DNA from 3 places in the Fictibacillus sp. UD genome. Region 3 is predicted to be linked to each of the others. Evidence: riboswitches for the same ligand, from Rfam matches in the RefSeq annotation. Region 3 holds a riboswitch; each other region holds the start of a gene.
What was found. Region 3 has a riboswitch for lysine ahead of P8610_RS01125 (aspartate kinase). Riboswitches for the same ligand answer to the same signal wherever they lie in the genome.
Positions count from the first base shown of each region.

Region 1: it holds a riboswitch for lysine, as region 3 does, so the genes downstream of both, P8610_RS09800 (Na+/H+ antiporter NhaC family protein) here and P8610_RS01125 (aspartate kinase) in region 3, are expected to answer to the same signal.
Region 2: it holds a riboswitch for lysine, as region 3 does, so the genes downstream of both, lysA (diaminopimelate decarboxylase) here and P8610_RS01125 (aspartate kinase) in region 3, are expected to answer to the same signal.

Region 1 is NZ_JARUHH010000004.1:336,972-343,194, forward strand. Features, by position in the region: gene P8610_RS09775 (DUF72 domain-containing protein) at 1-98, shown strand, start outside; gene P8610_RS09780 (YunC family protein) at 441-743, opposite strand; gene P8610_RS09785 (thymidylate synthase) at 888-1,682, shown strand; gene P8610_RS09790 (dihydrofolate reductase) at 1,679-2,155, shown strand; gene yunB (sporulation protein YunB) at 2,226-3,068, shown strand; lysine riboswitch at 3,171-3,354, shown strand; gene P8610_RS09800 (Na+/H+ antiporter NhaC family protein) at 3,498-5,087, shown strand; gene P8610_RS09805 (sodium-dependent transporter) at 5,277-6,223, shown strand, end outside.
Region 2 is NZ_JARUHH010000001.1:584,917-591,139, forward strand. Features, by position in the region: gene spoVAD (stage V sporulation protein AD) at 1-958, shown strand, start outside; gene spoVAE (stage V sporulation protein AE) at 960-1,310, shown strand; gene P8610_RS03055 (stage V sporulation protein AE) at 1,315-1,893, shown strand; gene P8610_RS03060 (spore germination protein) at 1,874-3,349, shown strand; lysine riboswitch at 3,409-3,585, shown strand; gene lysA (diaminopimelate decarboxylase) at 3,679-5,001, shown strand; gene P8610_RS03070 (peptidylprolyl isomerase) at 5,072-5,506, shown strand; gene P8610_RS03075 (DUF309 domain-containing protein) at 5,673-6,185, opposite strand.
Region 3 is NZ_JARUHH010000001.1:219,474-225,696, reverse strand. Features, by position in the region: gene sdhB (succinate dehydrogenase iron-sulfur subunit) at 1-382, opposite strand, end outside; gene sdhA (succinate dehydrogenase flavoprotein subunit) at 385-2,145, opposite strand; gene P8610_RS01135 (succinate dehydrogenase cytochrome b558 subunit) at 2,161-2,769, opposite strand; gene P8610_RS01130 (YslB family protein) at 3,072-3,518, shown strand; gene P8610_RS01125 (aspartate kinase) at 3,558-4,796, opposite strand; lysine riboswitch at 5,032-5,220, opposite strand; gene uvrC (excinuclease ABC subunit UvrC) at 5,287-6,223, opposite strand, start outside.

The DNA.
Region 1 (6,223 bases), on a different contig from region 3:
ACTCGGGTGGAGATGCTGCTGACAATGCAAAACAGATGATCGAATTATTAGATATTCATTATGATTTCCTAGCGCCAAGACAATTGGACTTGTTTTAACCTTTTCCTAATATTACAAATTGTTTTCAAAAGATGGTAAACGATTCAATTTTTTAAATGGACTGATATACTAATAGGGTGAATTAAATCAGTTAAGCTGGATAAAGAAAGTGGGGATCACTTTGGATTATAAAAAATTGATTCAGATGATGTACTGCTTACAGGTTGCCTTTGTCGTGAGTGGCGTTTACTTGCTTTTCGTCTACATATTTACGAACAATTCGAAACGTATCCAGTTTCTTACCCTCGTGTTATGTATTAATCTAATATCATTAAAGATCACAAGAGATCGTTTTAAGATATAAAGAAAACTGCGCGGCTTATAGCGCAGTTTTTTTATCATTAAAGCATCTTTAAAAGTGCTTTTCGCCCTTGCATACCAACTTCAATACCTTTTTCCCTTGCTTCAAGTGTAATTGATTCTAAAGGTGCATCCAGCAGCTGTTCGATCGTTCTGACGCCTACAGCGCGCCCTGCAATAATTTTACGGTCTGCTAATTTTTCATTCAACAAAGCTACATCTAGTGCTCCACACATGATATATCCATTATCGTTAAACACAGCCATAAAATTTGTTTTTGGCAAACGAAGGGTGACAGCGGTAAATGGATGTCCTTCTATTAAGATCGGGTTCATCTCTAACATGCTTCCACTCCTTTCTTCATTATTATTTTTATGTGTATATAAGGGAAAAAGTGTTAGGTGTTGAAGCTATTTTTATGGCTTTTTCATGAACAAAAAGGGAGTCGGATATGATACGATTAAAAGAAAAAGAGGAGGCGATGAGGGATGAAACAATACTTGGATTTTCTTCAAGATATCTTACATAACGGTACGAAAAAAGAAGATCGGACAGGCACTGGCACGGTATCTGTATTTGGCCGTCAGATGAGATTTGATTTAGAGGAAGGTTTTCCGCTTGTTACAACAAAAAAACTTCATTTGAAATCTATCATTCATGAATTGCTTTGGTTCTTAAAAGGTGATACAAATATTGCTTATTTAAAAGAAAATGGTGTTCGGATTTGGGATGAGTGGGCAGATGAGGACGGAAATCTTGGTCCAGTTTACGGTCACCAGTGGCGTTCATGGGCTGCTCCAAACGGTGAGACCATCGACCAAATCACAAACGTTATTGAAGACATTAAGAAGAATCCTGATTCAAGACGCTTGATTGTGTCTGCATGGAATCCTTCTGATGTACCGAATATGGCACTCCCGCCTTGTCACTTGCTGTTTCAGTTTTATGTAGCTGATGGCAAGCTATCTTGTCAGCTCTATCAGCGCTCAGCTGACAGCTTCCTAGGTGTGCCTTTTAATATCGCGTCTTATGCACTACTTACAATGATGGTAGCCCAAGTAACTGGTCTTAAGCCAGGCGAGTTCGTTCATACGGTTGGTGATGCACATATCTACACAAATCACCTCGAACAAGTAGAGCTGCAGTTGACCCGTGATCCGAAGCCGCTTCCTAAAATGAAGTTGAACCCGAATGTGGCGAACATTTTTGATTTTACTTATGATGACTTTGAACTGGTTGACTATGAAGCACATCCTCATATCAAAGGCGTGGTGAGCGTATGATTTCTTTTGTTGTTGCAATGGATGAGAACCGGGCCATTGGTAAAGACAATGATCTACCCTGGTATTTGCCAAACGACCTTAAGCATTTTAAGAATGTAACGATGGGGAAACCAATCGTCATGGGTCGTAAAACGTACGAATCGATCGGCAAGCCTTTGCCTGGCCGCGAAAATATAGTGGTAACGAGAGATGACAATTATCAAGCTGAAGGAACAACGATTGTACATTCGGTAGACGATGTATTGAAGAAAGACGCCGAAGAATTGTGTGTAATCGGTGGAACGGAGATTTTTAAATTGTTTATGCCTGTAGCTGACCGCCTATATGTGACTGAGATTCACCATACCTTTGAAGCGGATACTTACTTTCCAGAAATCATTCGAGATGAGTGGCGTGAAGTCTCACGCAAGGCAGGAATCGTTGATGAAAAAAACAAATATGCACATGACTTCGTTGTGTACGAAAAAAATTAAACCATAAAGTTTGAATGAGCCCCCCTCTTGTCTGCATACATATGTATATGTAGATAAAGGGGGTTACCTTTTGCTTAAACGTCGAAAAATGAAACTCCGAAAAGGGCCGCTTCCATTCCGGTTTGTACTCCTGATCTCATTTATTCTTTTTACTTTTATAACCATACAAGGACTTTGGCTTGTGAACAGAGGCATTGAACCTACGCTTATGCTCATCGCTCAAAAGAAGACGGAAGAAATAGCAGCACTAGCGATAAGTGAAGCGATCGATAATGAAATATTAGGTCCTTCAGAGATGGATGATATTATTGAATACAAGACCGATACGGAAGGAAATGTCGTGTTTGCCGGCATTAATCAGAGCGTAGTTAACAGGGTTGCCAATCAATCACAGAAAGTGGTTCAAAAATACCTCAAGGAAATTGAAGAAGGTAAAGCACATGAAGTAATAAGCAACGATGAATTAGGGATAACAGCATATAAAAATGAACCAGGTGTCATTATGGAAATTCCGCTAGGGCAAGCAACGAGAAACTCCTTACTAGCAAACTTAGGTCCTAAAATTCCAATTAAATTCATGCTCATTGGTGAAGCAAACACGGATATTGAAGAAAAAATCGAAAATTCCGGTATCAATAATACATGGATTAATATTGATATTGTGGTAACTGTCAAAACGAGGATTGTTATTCCTTTTGCAACGGAAACAACGGTTGTAAAAAGACCGATTAAGATCACAGCTCAGTTTATAAAAGGAGAGGTACCTGTATACTACAATCAGTCCGGAGATCCGATTCAGCCTACTGTTCCGATCACTCCTGATTTAAAGGAAAAGCCTAAAGACGATAATGAGCTGGATATCCCTGAAGAGAACTCGTCAGAAGAATCGGGTGATGAGGAAGCGGCAGAGTAGGAGATTCCTGAATTTAACAGCATTCATTTGGGTTGACCATTTATTCAACTTTGTTATAATGAGAATTGAATTTAAAATTTTATATGTCTTTAAGCCTATCACCGATGGGGTAGAGGAGCGGATTTTATAAGTACTTTTTCAGAGAGTGACGTCTGTGAAGAAAAAGAAAAGGAACTTCCGCCGAAGCAAAATGTAAACCGTCTGTTCACTTTTGCTGGGTTTACACTGAAAAAGTGTAAAACTGTCACTGCTTGGGAATTAAAAGCAGTGGAGGACTACTGATCGATGAGGAAAACCATAAATTACTTAAGTGATTGATAGCAGGTTATTTCCTTGTCTATTAATCGCTTTTTATTTTGTCTTTTTTTCCTCAACGTCCTGTAAACACTCCTCAAAAATCGATGGCTAATGAAAAGAAGGAGGAACATCATGGAATTTGAGAATTCGATTTATTCATTAATACCGCCCGTTTTGGCCATTTTAATGGTTGTTTTAACACGAAGAGTATTGATCTCTTTAGGGGCTGGAATTGTAGCGGGAGCACTATTGCTTCACGATTTTAATATTGGTGCTACGTTAAAGGAAATTGGAACGATTGTAAAAGGGCATTTCGTTGCTGACGGAGCACTAAATGAATGGAATGTGTATATCCTGCTGTTTCTATTGATCTTAGGAATGATGACGAGCATTATCTCTTTAGCTGGAGGAAGCCGAGCTTTTGGTGAGTGGGCGATTTCCAGAGTGAAAACAAGAAGAGGTGCACAGCTTTTAACGGTTGTTTTTGGACTAGTTATTTTTATTGATGATTACTTTAATTCACTTGCTGTAGGAAATGTAAGCAGACCGATTACAGATCGCCACCGTATTTCAAGGGCGAAACTCGCTTATTATTTAGATTCGACTGCTGCTCCTGTATGTGTAATCTCACCAGTGTCTAGTTGGGGAGCTTACATTATCGGGATTATCGGCACGATTTTTGCTACACATGAGATCACAAACATGTCTGCGTTCAGTGCTTTTATTCAAATGATCCCTATGAATTTTTATGCAGTTTTTGCACTTATTCTTGTGTTTGCGGTTGCTTATTTTCAACTTGATTTTGGACCGATGAGAAGACATGAAGAACGTGCTTTTTCAACAGGCGAAGTCATTGATCCAGAGAAAAAAGCAGCAATCGGTGAAGGAATCAAGCTTGAAGAAAGCGATAAAGGGAAAGTTGGAGATCTTGTTTGGCCGATCGTTCTTTTGATTGTTTCAACGGTTGGATTCATGATCTATACAGGCATTCAAAATGTAAAAGGCCTAGAAGAACCAACGGCTGTTACACTTTTATCTATCTTTGAAAATACAGATGTACCAAAGTCATTAGTTTATGGAGGTTTGATTGGATTAACTGCAGCCATTCTGTTCTTCTTGCCTAAAAAAATGGGTGCGGCCTCACTAGGAAAAGGTCTTGGTCGCGGTGTTCAATCCATGATTGGTGCAGTAACGATCTTACTTTTTGCTTGGACGATTATCTCCATTATAGATAGCCTTGGAACAGGGAAATACCTCGCTGGATTGGTTGATCAGCATATGAACTTAGCTTATCTTCCGTTCGTTCTATTTGTACTGTCAGGTCTAATGGCTTTTGCGACAGGTACGTCTTGGGGAACGTTCGGAGTTATGCTTCCGATTGCAGCAGAAATTTCAGCTTCCACTAACATCGAACTGATGTTGCCAGTACTTGCCGCTGTGCTTGCTGGATCTGTGTTTGGAGACCATTGTTCACCAATTTCAGATACAACGATCCTTTCATCAACAGGAGCGGGAAGTCATCATATTGATCATGTCATGACACAGCTACCTTACAGTTTAATCGCTGCTGGAGTATCTGCAGTGGGTTATCTTGCACTCGGATTAACTGAAAGTGTTTGGATAGGACTATTGGTGTCAACGGGAGTATTTGCTATCGTTTTGTTATTTATAAAAAAATTATCTAGTAAAAATAGCATTGCTGACAATTCGATAAAAGCATAATTTTGAAAGTGTCTGGTAGTAAACCAGGCACTTTTTCTTATATTTATACGACTTCTTTCCCCTAATTCCGACAAAATAACTAAAAACGTTTTGACAGATTTCAACGTTATGTAATATACTGAACGCAGAATAATCAGAAAAAAGTAATAATTTTAAACTTTTAGATTTTGTAAAAAGGGGGACACAACAATGGAAAACAGGCAACAATGGGGAAGCCGCTATGGATTTATTTTAGCAGCGGTTGGTTCCGCTATCGGTCTCGGCAATATCTGGAGATTTCCGGCAGTTGCTTATGAAAACGGTGGAGGAGCATTTTTTATCCCGTATCTTGTAGCACTCTTAACGGCAGGGATTCCCTTACTCATCCTGGAATTCACATTAGGACATAAGTACCGGGGTTCAGCTCCACTTTCTTACTTCCGTCTTCACAAAAATGCAGAATGGCTAGGATGGTGGCAAGTTTTTGTAGCGTTTGTAATTTCCACTTACTATGCTGTAATCATCGCATGGGCAGTAAAGTACTCAATTTACTCGCTAAACCTTACTTGGGGAGACAAGCCTTCCGATTTCTTTTATGGAGAGGTACTTCAATTAAGCAAAACGCCTGGTGACATCGGTGGTATCGTACCCGGCATTTTAATTGCACTTTTACTCGTATGGGTTGTAACGTTACTAGTTCTTTATAAAGGTGTATCTAAAGGAATCGAACGCTTTAATAAAATTTTTATCCCAGCTTTAGTTATTATGTTTTTATTAATTGTTATTCGTGCAATTACGCTTGATGGTGCTGCTCAAGGTTTGAATACATTCTTTACACCTGATTGGAGTGCTATAAACAACGGTAAGGTATGGGTAGCGGCTTATGGTCAAATTTTCTTCTCGTTATCTATTGCGTTTGCAATCATGGTAACGTACTCAAGTTATCTGCCAAAGAAATCAGATATCAACAACAATGCTTTTATTACAGGTTTTGCAAACTCAGGTTTTGAACTTCTTGCTGGAATCGGAGTTTTTGCTGCACTAGGGTTCATGGCTATGCAGCAAGGATTGCCGGTAGAAGAAGTGGTAAAAGGCGGAATCGGACTAGCATTCGAAGTATTCCCGGCTATCATTAATGAATTCCCTGGTGGTAATGC
Region 2 (6,223 bases), 370 kb from region 3:
AGGAACTGCCGTTGGTCCGATGGAAAGTGAAGGTCCATTAGGCAGTTACTTTGATAAAACATATAACAACCTTCATTGCGGGCAAAAGAATTGGGAGCTTGCTGAAAGGCAGCTGATGGAAGACGCGATCAATGCTTGTTTACAGAAAGTAAAGATGAAGCCTGAAGATATCAATTTTTTATTGGCAGGTGATCTGCTTAACCAGATCGTTTCATCCAACTATACAGCTCGAGGGAATGGTATCCCCTTCTTAGGCGTATTTGGAGCTTGCTCAACTTCTATGGAGTCTCTAGCGTTAGGCGCAGCATTGGTAGATGGCGGTTACGCAAACAGAGTTGTGGCAGCCGTTAGTTCGCACAACGCTACAGCCGAAAGACAGTTTAGATACCCAACTGAATATGGCGGACAAAAACCAGATACGGCTACGTTTACCGTTACAGGTGCAGGTGCGGCTCTTGTCAGTAAAGAGGTTTCTGATATTAAGATTACATCAGCAACAGTCGGAAAAGTTGTGGACTTAGGAATAAAAGACCCTTTTGATATGGGTTCTGCGATGGCACCTGCAGCAGCGGATACAATCGCTGCTCATTTTAAAGAGATGAATGTTGAACCAAATGAGTATGACTTAATCGCTACAGGAGACCTTTCAGGTGTGGGTGCGCCAATCGTAAAAATGCTGTTAAAAGAACAGGGCTATGATGTTTCTGATAATCATCGCGATTGCGGGCTGATGATTTATCGTTCCGGTCAGCAGGTGTTCGCTGGAGGAAGCGGCTGTGCATGCTCAGCGGTTGTCACTTATGGGTACATCCTGGATGAGATCCGAAAAGGGAATTTAAAGAAAGTTCTTATGGTAGCGACAGGAGCACTTTTAAACCCTGTTATGGTTCAGCAAAAAGAAAGTATTCCAACGGTTGCTCATGGCGTTGTTTTAGAGCGGGCGGAAGGAGGACAATAAGATGGAATTTTTCTGGGCATTTGTAATAGGAGGCGCCATTTGTGTCGTCGGTCAATTGATGATGGATGTTTTGAAATTAACACCAGCGCATGTTACCACTTCGTTTGTAGTGATAGGAGCAGGTCTTGATGCTTTCGGAATCTATGATAACTTAATCAAGTTTGCAGGAGCGGGTGCTACCGTTCCGATTACAAGCTTTGGTCACTCACTTCTTCATGGTGCGATGGCAGCAGCTGACGAACATGGTTTTATCGGAATAGCGATGGGTATTTTTGAGTTAACATCTGCAGGTATTTCTTCTGCCATTTTGTTTGGTTTTTTAGTAGCAGTCATTTTTGAACCAAAGGGGTGATTCTATGGTGAAAAAACGGGTCATTTTCATAACAGATGGAGATCTGTATGCATTGCGGGTTGTAGAACATGCTGCTAAACAAGTTGGCGGCCGCTGTATTTCGCAATCATGGGGAAATCCATCCAAAAAGAGCGGAGAAGAACTAGTAGAAATGATCCGAACAACACCTAATGATCCTGTACTTGTGATGTTCGATGACTGTGGTTTTAAGGGAGAAGGTCCTGGAGAACATGCAATGAGATACATTCATCAGCAAAAAGACATAGATGTTATCGGTGCAGTAGCTGTGGCTTCAAAGACTCATTTCGCTGAGTGGACGAAGGTACATTGCTCAATGGACAGATATGGTGAACTCACAGAGTTTGGCATTGATAAGAGCGGGGTGCCAGATTTAGAAACTGGAAGAATTAATGGCGATACCGTGTATATACTCGATGAACTAAATCTTCCCTTTGTGGTTGGAATAGGAGACATTGGTAAAATGTCAGGCTTCGATGCTGTCGAAAAAGGGGCTCCGATTACAGTTAAAGCCATTAAACTCATTTTAGAAAGGAGCGAATCAAGTGGGAAACGCCAAAAATAAGACTCCGATCAGTAAGAATATTCATGACACAGAAAAGTTCTTAAAAGAACGTCTTGGCATCGGCGTAAGTTTCGATGTTGGGGTCAGAAAGATTTTTGTTCTAAAAAAAGAACTGCAGCTTTATTATTGTACAGGTCTTTGTGATAGTGAGTTCATCATTATGATCTATCGTGAGCTTATGGATATGGATCATGGTCATAGGTCACCAGGCAAAGTAAAAGACCTTGTACATAATCATTTGGCTCACCAGCAAGTGGAGCTAACAAAATCATTAGATGAAGCCGTAGACAGGATGCTGTCAGGATTAATCGTTATCTTTGTTGACGGTGAGGAAGAAGCCTTTGTTGTTGACGTAAGGAGCTACCCTGGTAGGTCTCCTGAAGAACCGGATATCGAGAAAGTTGTAAGAGGTGCCCGCGACGGATATACGGAGAACATCATCATCAACACTGCTCTTACAAGAAGACGTATTCGAGATGAGCGTTTAAGACACGAAATTATGCAAGTTGGAGAAAGGTCTAAAACCGATGTATGTCTTTCTTATATACAGGACGTTGCAGATCCAGGACTCGTTGATCTGATCAGAAAAGAACTCAGCTCTATAGACATTGATGGCATACCGATGGCTGATAAAACGATCGAAGAATTTATTGTTAAACAAGGCTGGAATCCGTTTCCCTTAGTCCGGTATACAGAGCGGCCTGACGTTGCAGCTCAGCATTTAATGGAAGGGCATGTATTGATTATCACGGATACATCTCCGAGCGTTATTATTACCCCTACGACACTCTTTCATCATGTTCAGCATGCAGAAGAGTATAGGCAGACTCCATTTATCGGTGCTTTTTTAAGATGGACACGTTTTACTGGGATGCTCGCTTCTGTCTTTTTAGTTCCGATGTGGCTTTTGTTTTCAATGGAAAAAGAACTGCTGCCGCCTTTTATTGATTTTATCGGACCAAATAAAACAACCAACATTCCATTATTTTTACAGATCATCTTTGCGGAAATTGGAATTGATATCTTGAGGCTTGCAGCCATTCATACACCTAGTGCCCTTTCCACCGCTATGGGTCTGATCGCAGCAGTATTGATCGGCCAGATTGCGATTGACGTTGGCTTGTTCGTTCCAGAAGTTATCTTGTATGTAGCAATTGCTGCGATCGGATCGTTCTCAACTCCAAGCTACGAGCTCAGTATCGCCAATAAAGTGCTGCGGCTCTTCTTAATTGCAATGGTGATGCTCTTTAAAGTTCCGGGGTTTGTAATCGGGTTTACGATTATGATTTTATACATGGCAACCATTAAGAACTTGAACACACCATACTTATGGCCGCTCTTACCGTTTAATCCGAAAGCGTTTCTGCAGATTGTCATTCGGATAGCCGTTCCGCTCTCTAAAGTGCGACCGAGCATCGTGCATCCGCAAAACACAAAAAAACAGCCAACTAATTAATCTGTCCCTTGCTGATTGTTGAAAATTGTGTTAAATTCATAACTAATTATATATGCCTCATATGAGGTAGAGGCGCAAAACGAATGAGTAGCATATGGAGTTTGTGGATGACGATGAAATATGTTGAAAGGTCAATTTGCCGAAGTGTAAAAAGAGCTCCATCTCTTTTTATGCTGGGCCGCTGCTGAAGAAGCAACGGACTGTCACTACAGCAGTAGTGGAGAGCTATTCCGACATGAGGGTACGGTTATGACAGCCTGCCTTAGTTGCGGCTGTCTTTTGTATTTGTCGGGATTGAATTCTCTATCAACAACGAGAGGGGATTTTTTGTGAATTTACACGGTACAGCACAGATCGGACAAAATCATCATCTATGGATAGGTGGTACAGATACGGTTGAACTTGCAAAAAAATACGGAACACCACTTTATCTGTACGATGTATCTTTGATAAAGAATAGAGCAAGAGGTTTTAAGAGAGCATTCGAAGAAAAAGGTGTGGGCTACCAAGTCGCGTACGCATCTAAAGCGTTCTCTTCCATCGCCATGTTTCAGCTGATCGAACAAGAAGGATTAAGTCTAGATGTAGTTTCAGGCGGAGAGCTTTACACAGCCCTTCAAGCAGAGTTTCCAGCAGAAAGAATTCATTTCCATGGTAACAATAAAAGCTATGAAGAGTTAGAGTTTGCACTTAATGCTGGAGTAGGATGTATTGTAGTTGACAACTTTTTTGAGATCTCATTACTAAAAATGTTAAGCAGCAAACTCAATAAAAAAGTGAATATTTTATTGCGGCTCACTCCAGGAATTGAGGCACATACACATGATTACATCATTACCGGCCAGGAGGATTCTAAATTTGGTTTTGATTTAGGGAACGGCCAAGCTGATAAGGCGCTGCAGGAAGTTCTTGATTATGAAGGTTTTCAAGTATTAGGGGTTCATTGTCATATCGGTTCTCAAATCTTTGAAACAGATGGTTTTACTTTAGCGATCGAGAAGTTATTTGGGCACTTTAAGAAATGGGAAGAGAGCTTCAACTATTTTCCAGAAGTCGTTAACCTTGGTGGAGGTTTTGGTATTCAATATACTTCTGAAGACACACCGCTTGCACCAGAACAGTATGTCACGGCTATGATTGAAGAAGTGAGCAAACAGATGAACCGTTTTGAAGGAAGAGGTTTACCTGAGTTGTGGATTGAACCAGGCCGGTCCCTTGTAGGTGACGCAGGAACAACGATCTATTCAATCGGATCGCAAAAAGAGATTGAAGGTGTTAGACATTATGTTTCTGTTGACGGCGGAATGACCGATAACATTCGCCCTGCACTCTATCAGGCAAAATATGAAGCTTATGTCGCAAACAAAATGAACGAAAAGCCTGCACAAACCGTATCCATCGCAGGCAAATGCTGTGAGAGCGGAGATATGCTGATCTGGGATATCGAGCTGCCGAAAGTAACGGATAACGATTATTTAGCAGTATCATGTACCGGAGCATATGGATACAGCATGGCGAGCAATTATAACCGCATTCAACGACCTGCCGTTGTGTTTGTAGAGAACGGCGAGGAACAACTTGTAGTGAAACGGGAAACATATGAAGACCTCATTAAGAATGATGTCCCATTAAAAACAAATGTTTTTGTGTAAATTAGTTTACGGAGCAGTCATTTAACCGTACAATGGTAGTTGTAATGAAGTTGAAGGAGGCCTGTTTTTTATGAAAAAAGGTTCGATTGAATTTGAAAATGGCGAAAAAATACTTTTTGATTTGTTCCAAGAAGAAGCACCTGGAACAGTAGAAAACTTTGAAAAACTTGCAAACGAAGGGTTTTATAACGGTGTAACGTTCCACCGTGTTATCCCTGGTTTCGTAGCTCAAGGTGGAGACCCTACGGGAACTGGAGCTGGCGGCCCTGGTTATTCAATCCCTTGTGAAACAGAAGGAAACCCGCATAAGCACGTAGCTGGTTCTCTATCAATGGCACATGCTGGCCGTGATACAGGCGGAAGCCAATTCTTTATCGTACATGAGCCACAGCCGCACTTGAACGGTGTTCACACGGTTTTCGGACAAGTTACCGAAGGCATGGAAACGGTACTTCGCATTAAACAAGGCGATGTAATGAAAGAAGTTAAAGTTTGGGAAGAATAATCTCTTAAAATGAGGAAAGCTCCGGAAATGATCCGGAGCTTTTTTTATTTATGTCGACTCGTCAATATATGATTAAAATTAGTCAAATTAATCATTTAAACTCGTCAAATTAATAATGAAATTGGCTGAATGAAAGCTCAATTCAACAAATAGTGTGAGTCAACCTTCATAAAATTCTGTTTTTCTTCAGTTTTTGTTTATTTCGTTCATCAATAACAGAGGTTCGATCTCTTAATGAGTGCTTATGAACGATATGGTCATCAATCATGGCTTGTGGGAACCAATCTTCTTCAGATGCGTTTGCTTCAAATAAGCATTTTTGTAATAATTCCGTTGTTAGGGGCAGAGATATCGGCTCAAAGGGTTTCTGTTGCTCAATTTTTTGTTTTCTCTCCCTAATCAGTTCAAAAAATGGCTGAGTTTGTATCCCAAGTTCCTTTATAGTTGATTCTTCTTTTTCAAGTTTTCGTAAACCGCTCGTAATCATTTTTTTTGCGCCGTTCATGTTACCTCGCCGCTGATGATAGAGTGCGACAGCGAGTTGGATGAGTCCCGGCCACAGATCACCTTTCATCCCTTCGTTCTTCCAATGCTCTTCAAGAACTTCATGGCATTCAAAGTAATCTTGTTCTCTATGAAAATGTATTAAGTATTCAATCCATGGTTTTGGGTATATCACAGTCGTTCACGCCCCTTAATAAGCTCGATTTTAAGTTT
Region 3 (6,223 bases):
TTGGAATCCAGGCTTTAACTCGCTTAAGCGCATCGAACATTCTGCTTCTGTCGATTGCCAAGTCACGGACAACCGGGAAAGTTTTCATTGGCTCAAGACGAATCGGCTGTTCTAATTGATCAACTAGAGCCGTACATGATTGTCTAGGCTTTCCGTTGATCACCATTGAACAAGCACCACAAACTTCTTCTAAACATCCCATCTCCCACGTTACGGGAGTCGTAGCTTCCCCTTTTGAATTTACTGGGTTTCTACGAATTTCCATAAGAGCAGATATTACATTCATATTCGGACGATGAGGAATCTCAAACTCTTCTAAATATGGGGCAGTTTCTGGGTTATCCTGTCTAGAGATAATGAATTTCACCATTTTTGTGCTCATACTTACACCCCTGCCTTCTTCTTAGAATAGTCACGTTTACGTGGCTGGATAAGCGAAACGTCTACTTCTTCATATTCAAAATCTGGTCCGTTTGTCGCAGGATTGAATTTCGCTTTTGTTGTTTTTAACCATTGCTCGTCATTACGTTCAGGGAAGTCAGGCTTATAATGTGCGCCACGGCTCTCATCACGGTTAAGCGCTCCAAGAGTAATAACACGAGCAAGCTGCAGCATGTGCCAAAGCTGACGAGTAAACGACGCACCCTGGTTGCTCCACTTAGACGTATCGTTAATATTGATGTTCTTGTAACGCTGCATCAACTCTTGAATTTTTTCATCCGTTTGCTTTAACTTATCGTTGTAGCGAACGACTGTTACATTGTCCGTCATCCATTCACCTAGCTCTTTATGGATCACGTATGCATTTTCAGTTCCATCCATAGAAAGGATATTGTTGTATACTTCTTGATCTTTCTTCACTTGGTTGTCAAATACAGAAGAAGAAACATCTTCAACCGTTTTTTCCAATCCTTTAATATACTTAACAGCAGATGGACCTGCCACCATACCTCCGAAAATAGCAGAAAGCAATGAGTTTGCTCCTAATCTATTAGCACCGTGGAACTGATACTCACATTCACCAGCGGCAAAAAGACCCGGAATGTTTGTCATTTGATCATAATCTACCCACATGCCACCCATTGAATAGTGAACAGCTGGGAAGATTTTCATTGGAACTTTACGTGGGTCATCACCCATGAACTTCTCATAGATCTCAATGATCCCGCCAAGCTTAATATCTAATTCCTTAGGATCTTTGTGAGAAAGATCAAGGTATACCATGTTTTCGCCATTAATTCCTAACTTTAGATCTACACAAACGTGGAAGATTTCACGAGTTGCAATATCACGAGGAACAAGGTTACCGTAAGCTGGATATTTCTCTTCAAGGAAGTACCAAGGCTTCCCATCTTTATATGTCCAAACACGTCCACCTTCACCACGTGCTGACTCACTCATTAGACGGAGCTTGTCATCACCAGGAATAGCAGTTGGGTGAATTTGAATAAACTCACCATTTGCGTAATAAACACCTTGCTGATAAAGAGAAGATGCAGCGCCACCTGTGTTAATGACAGAGTTTGTTGACTTACCAAAGATAATACCAGGGCCACCAGTTGCCATAATAACAGCATCAGCAGGAAAACTTACGATCTCCATCGTTTTTAAGTTTTGAGCCGTAATTCCGCGGCATTGGCCTTCGTCATCAATGATTGCAGATAAGAATTCCCAGCCTTCATACTTCGTTACAAGACCCGCAACTTCATGACGTCGAACTTGCTCATCAAGTGCATATAATAATTGCTGACCTGTTGTAGCACCTGCAAATGCTGTACGGTGATGCTGAGTGCCACCGAAACGACGGAAATCAAGCAATCCTTCAGGCGTTCTGTTGAACATAACACCCATACGGTCCATTAAGTGGATGATTCCTGGTGCCGCATCACACATTGCTTTTACAGGCGGCTGGTTTGCTAAGAAGTCTCCTCCGTAAACAGAGTCATCAAAATGCTCCCACGGTGAATCTCCTTCACCTTTTGTATTTACAGCACCGTTTATACCACCTTGAGCACAAACAGAATGCGAACGTTTTACTGGAACTACTGAGAAGAGGTCAACATTAACACCAGCTTCAGCTGCTTTAATTGTAGCCATTAATCCGGCGAGACCTCCGCCAACAACAATAATTTTTTGATTACTCAATTTGTCTCACCCCTTTTAAATGAATGCAAAGATTGTTCTAACGCTAACAATAGCAAGAGCTACGAATACAGCCATTGTTACGTATGTTGAAATTTTCTGTGAACGAGGCGAAACTGTAAGGCCCCAGCTGACAAAGAACGACCATAATCCGTTAGCAAAATGGAATACCGCAGATAAAACACCTACAAGATAGAAGGCAACCATGAATGGAGAACTTAATATATCTGCCATCATATTGAAGTTTACTTCTTGTCCCAATGCAGCTTGTACGCGTGTTTCCCAAACGTGCCAAGCGATAAAAATCAATGTGATCACACCTGTTACACGCTGAACAAGGAACATCGCATTTCGGAAATAGCCATAACGGGTAACGTTATTTTTTGCTTGGAACGTAATGTAAAGTCCAAACACTGCATGAAACAAAAGTGGTAAATAGATAACAAACGTTTCTAGGAAAATACGAAACGGTAAACTTTCCATAAAGTGCGCCGCTTTGTTAAATGCTTCAGCATCCCTTGTTGCAAAATGGTTTACAACTAAATGCTGAACGAGAAAAAGCCCGATCGGAATTACTCCTAATAATGAATGAATTCTTCTGTTAATAAAATCTCTACTGCCAGCCATTTTCTTGCCCCCTTCAAATTTAGCCTCTCTCTGGCTGCTAATCTTTGTTCCTCTCCACATGTAAGCGTTTTAAGTTTCCTCTTTTAGAGGATGAGTGTTAAACAATTAGTTTAATTAACTAGCAACATGTCCATTTTACTCCCATCGTTTGACACCGTCAAGAAAACGCTAACAACTTAATGCGTAAATTTTATTGATAAATCAACGTTTTTTCCTGCTAAGATTTTCGACAAATACCGATAGTTGCTCTAGAGTTTAAACAGCATTCCCGTTATAATAAAAATAGAAAGAAGGGATGCAGAATGTTTAAACAAAAAACAAAGGATGATAACACCCCTGTAGAACAGCTTTCTGTTTCAGCTTTTGGGTATGAAATCCTTCGAAGCGATTTGTTGCCTGAACTTCTCGGTAAACAAGAACGAAATATTCTATATTGGGCAGGAAGACACTTAGCCAGAAAATATCCTTTACATACGATGGAAGAAGTACATGCATTTTTTATTGAAGCAGGCTGGGGTAATCTTGAAATGATTGAAGCATCAAAAACAGAAATGCTGTTCTCTTTACACTCTGTTCTCATTGAGCAGCGAATCGAGAATTTCAGTCACCAAACGTTTAGCTTAGAAGCAGGTTTTCTGGCAGAACAAGTCCAGCTGCAAAAAAAATGTACGACCGAAGCATTAGAATCTGTTAAACGGAACAAAGTTTCCATCACCGTTCAATGGGATAAAAAAGATACGATCGAATAACACAAAAGCCGGCATAAGCCGGCTTTTTGATTGTTTTCATTACGTGTTCTGTACTGGAACACGTGCATCCAATTCAAATACATCATGCAGCGTTTCAATTGACTTAATCATATCTTGTTGTTTAACAACGGTTGAAACCTTAATTTCTGATGTGCTTACCATCTTAATCATAATATCTTTATCTGACAAAGCTTTAAACATTTTAGCAGCTACACCAGGATTAGAAATCATTCCTGATCCTACAATAGAAACTTTAGCAAGCTCCCCTTCATAACTGATGGATTCAAATCCTAATTGTTCTTGATGAGCAGCAAGTACTTCTTGTGTTTCTGATAAAGAGCTCGATTCTATCGAAAATGAAATATTTGTTTTTTCTTCATTTAATACATTTTGAATGATAATATCTACATTAATTCCGTTTGAAGCAAGTATTGTAAACAGTTCCGCTAATGCATGGATCTCATTAGGAATCGCTGAAACTGTGATTTTCGTTATATTCCCTTCAAATGCCAAACCTCTTACCATTAAGTTTTGTTCCATTGATGCTTCCTCCTCTACTAACGTTCCGCGTTCTTCACTCATACTCGATCTAACTTCTAACGTAATGGAATAGTTTTTTGCGAACTCTACTGCTCTAGGGTGCAGAACTCCTGCTCCAAGGTTCGCCATTTCCAGCATCTCATCATAAGAGATAGAAGGTATTTTTCTTGCTGATTTTACTACTCGAGGATCGGTCGTATAAACGCCAGTAACATCTGTATAGATATCACATCGGTCAGCTTTCAATGCTGCTGCTAATGCAACGGCTGTAGTGTCCGATCCGCCTCTTCCAAGAGTAGCTATATCTTTTGTCTCAGGGATCAGCCCTTGGAAACCAGCTACAACAACAATGTTTCCTTCCTTTAGCAAACCGTTTATTCTTTCGGAATCAATGTCTAGTATCCTAGCATTCGAAAAAGCATTTTCTGTTTGAATTCCAGCTTGCCAGCCTGTTAAGGATTGAGCTTTGTATCCTTCATGATGAAGAGCCATCGTTAATAGTGCAATCGTAACTTGTTCTCCTGTAGTAAGAAGCATATCCATTTCACGCTTGGAAGGATTACGATTGATTTCTCCAGCCAGTCTTACAAGCTCATCTGTTGTTTTACCCATTGCAGATACGACAACAACGACTTCATTCCCGCCATCAACTTCATGGATGATCCGTTTTGCAACATTTTGTATCCGCTCAACTGAACCAACACTTGTACCGCCAAATTTTTGTACGATTCTCCCCATGATTCTCTAATTCCCTTCTTGTTGTAATAATCTATCTCTTTTAATAGAAAACTTTGTTGACGTTCAATCTATTCACGTCTACTTAGTTGCACTAATACTTTCAACAATAACTTTCACCAGATAATCGAACATGCGGGAAAAGTTATATTATTCTGAAAGTAAAAACAAAAAAAGCAACAATAAGGAAAAAACCTTATTGTTGCTATTATCCGCAGCAAGCCAAGTTTGTTTCCCCTAGTGAGATAGTCCTCCACACAAATCCTGGGGGGACTTGTGTGACAGCTCTGTATTTATTCAATACAGGTCCAGCATAAAAGGCTAGAAGTCCTTTTACACTTCGGCAAGAATCCCCTTTCCTCCATCATCTTAAGAGCTTCTTCTCTTCAGATGGTCTACTATTGGTTCCTGCTCCTCTACCATCACTTCATTCGAAGCATGGCATTATTTATAAAGTTGGATTCATTTTAACAAAGTTATTCTTCAACTGCAACTACTCATTTGATAAAAAGGCTTTTGTAATGAGTTCAGCAACAGGTTTAGGCACTCCAGCTTCTTGTATCTCTTCGACAGACGCTTCCTTTAGTTTTTTCAGCGAACCAAAATGGCGAAGAAGCATCTTCTTTCTTTTATCTCCAATCCCCGCTATGTTATCTAATGTGGATTCAAACATACTTTTAGAACGTACTTTACGATGAAACGATATCGCAAATCGATGCACTTCATCCTGAATACGTTGCAAAAGATAAAATTCCTGGCTGTTTCGCGGCAAGTGGATCATTTCTGGAGGATCACCAATCCATAGTTGTGACGTTCTATGTTTGTCATCCTTCGACAGTCCTGCCACAGGTATAAAAAGGTTGAGCTCATTTTCTAAAACATCTTGAGCTGCTGAAATCTGACCTTTTCCTCCATCAATAAGAATCAAACTCGGAAGTTCCCCTTCTTCCCTTAATACTCTTGTGTATCTTCTTCTGACGACTTCTTTCATGGAAGCATAATCATCAGGACCTTCCACCGATTTGATCTTATATTTTCTATAATCTTTCTTATATGGTTTTCCATCTACAAAAACCACCATCGCCGATACAGGATCTGTTCCATGAATATTTGAGTTATCAAACGCTTCTATTCGATATGGTGGAGCTACACCCATTCTCTCACCCAGGTTCTCTACTGCTTTTATCGTTCTAGCTTCATCCTGTTCAATCAAAGCAAATTTTTCGTTAAGAGCAAGGGTCGCATTTTTAGTGGCTAATTCAACTAGCTCTTTCTTCTGGCCTTTTTTTGGCTGAAGAACTTTTACTTGAAGAAGCTCTGAAACGAGTTCAGCGTCTACTTCTTGCGGAAGTAGAATTTCTTTAGGCAGCAGATGATTTTTTTGCAGATAAAACTGACCGATAAATGTAAGTAGATCCTCATGAGCCTCT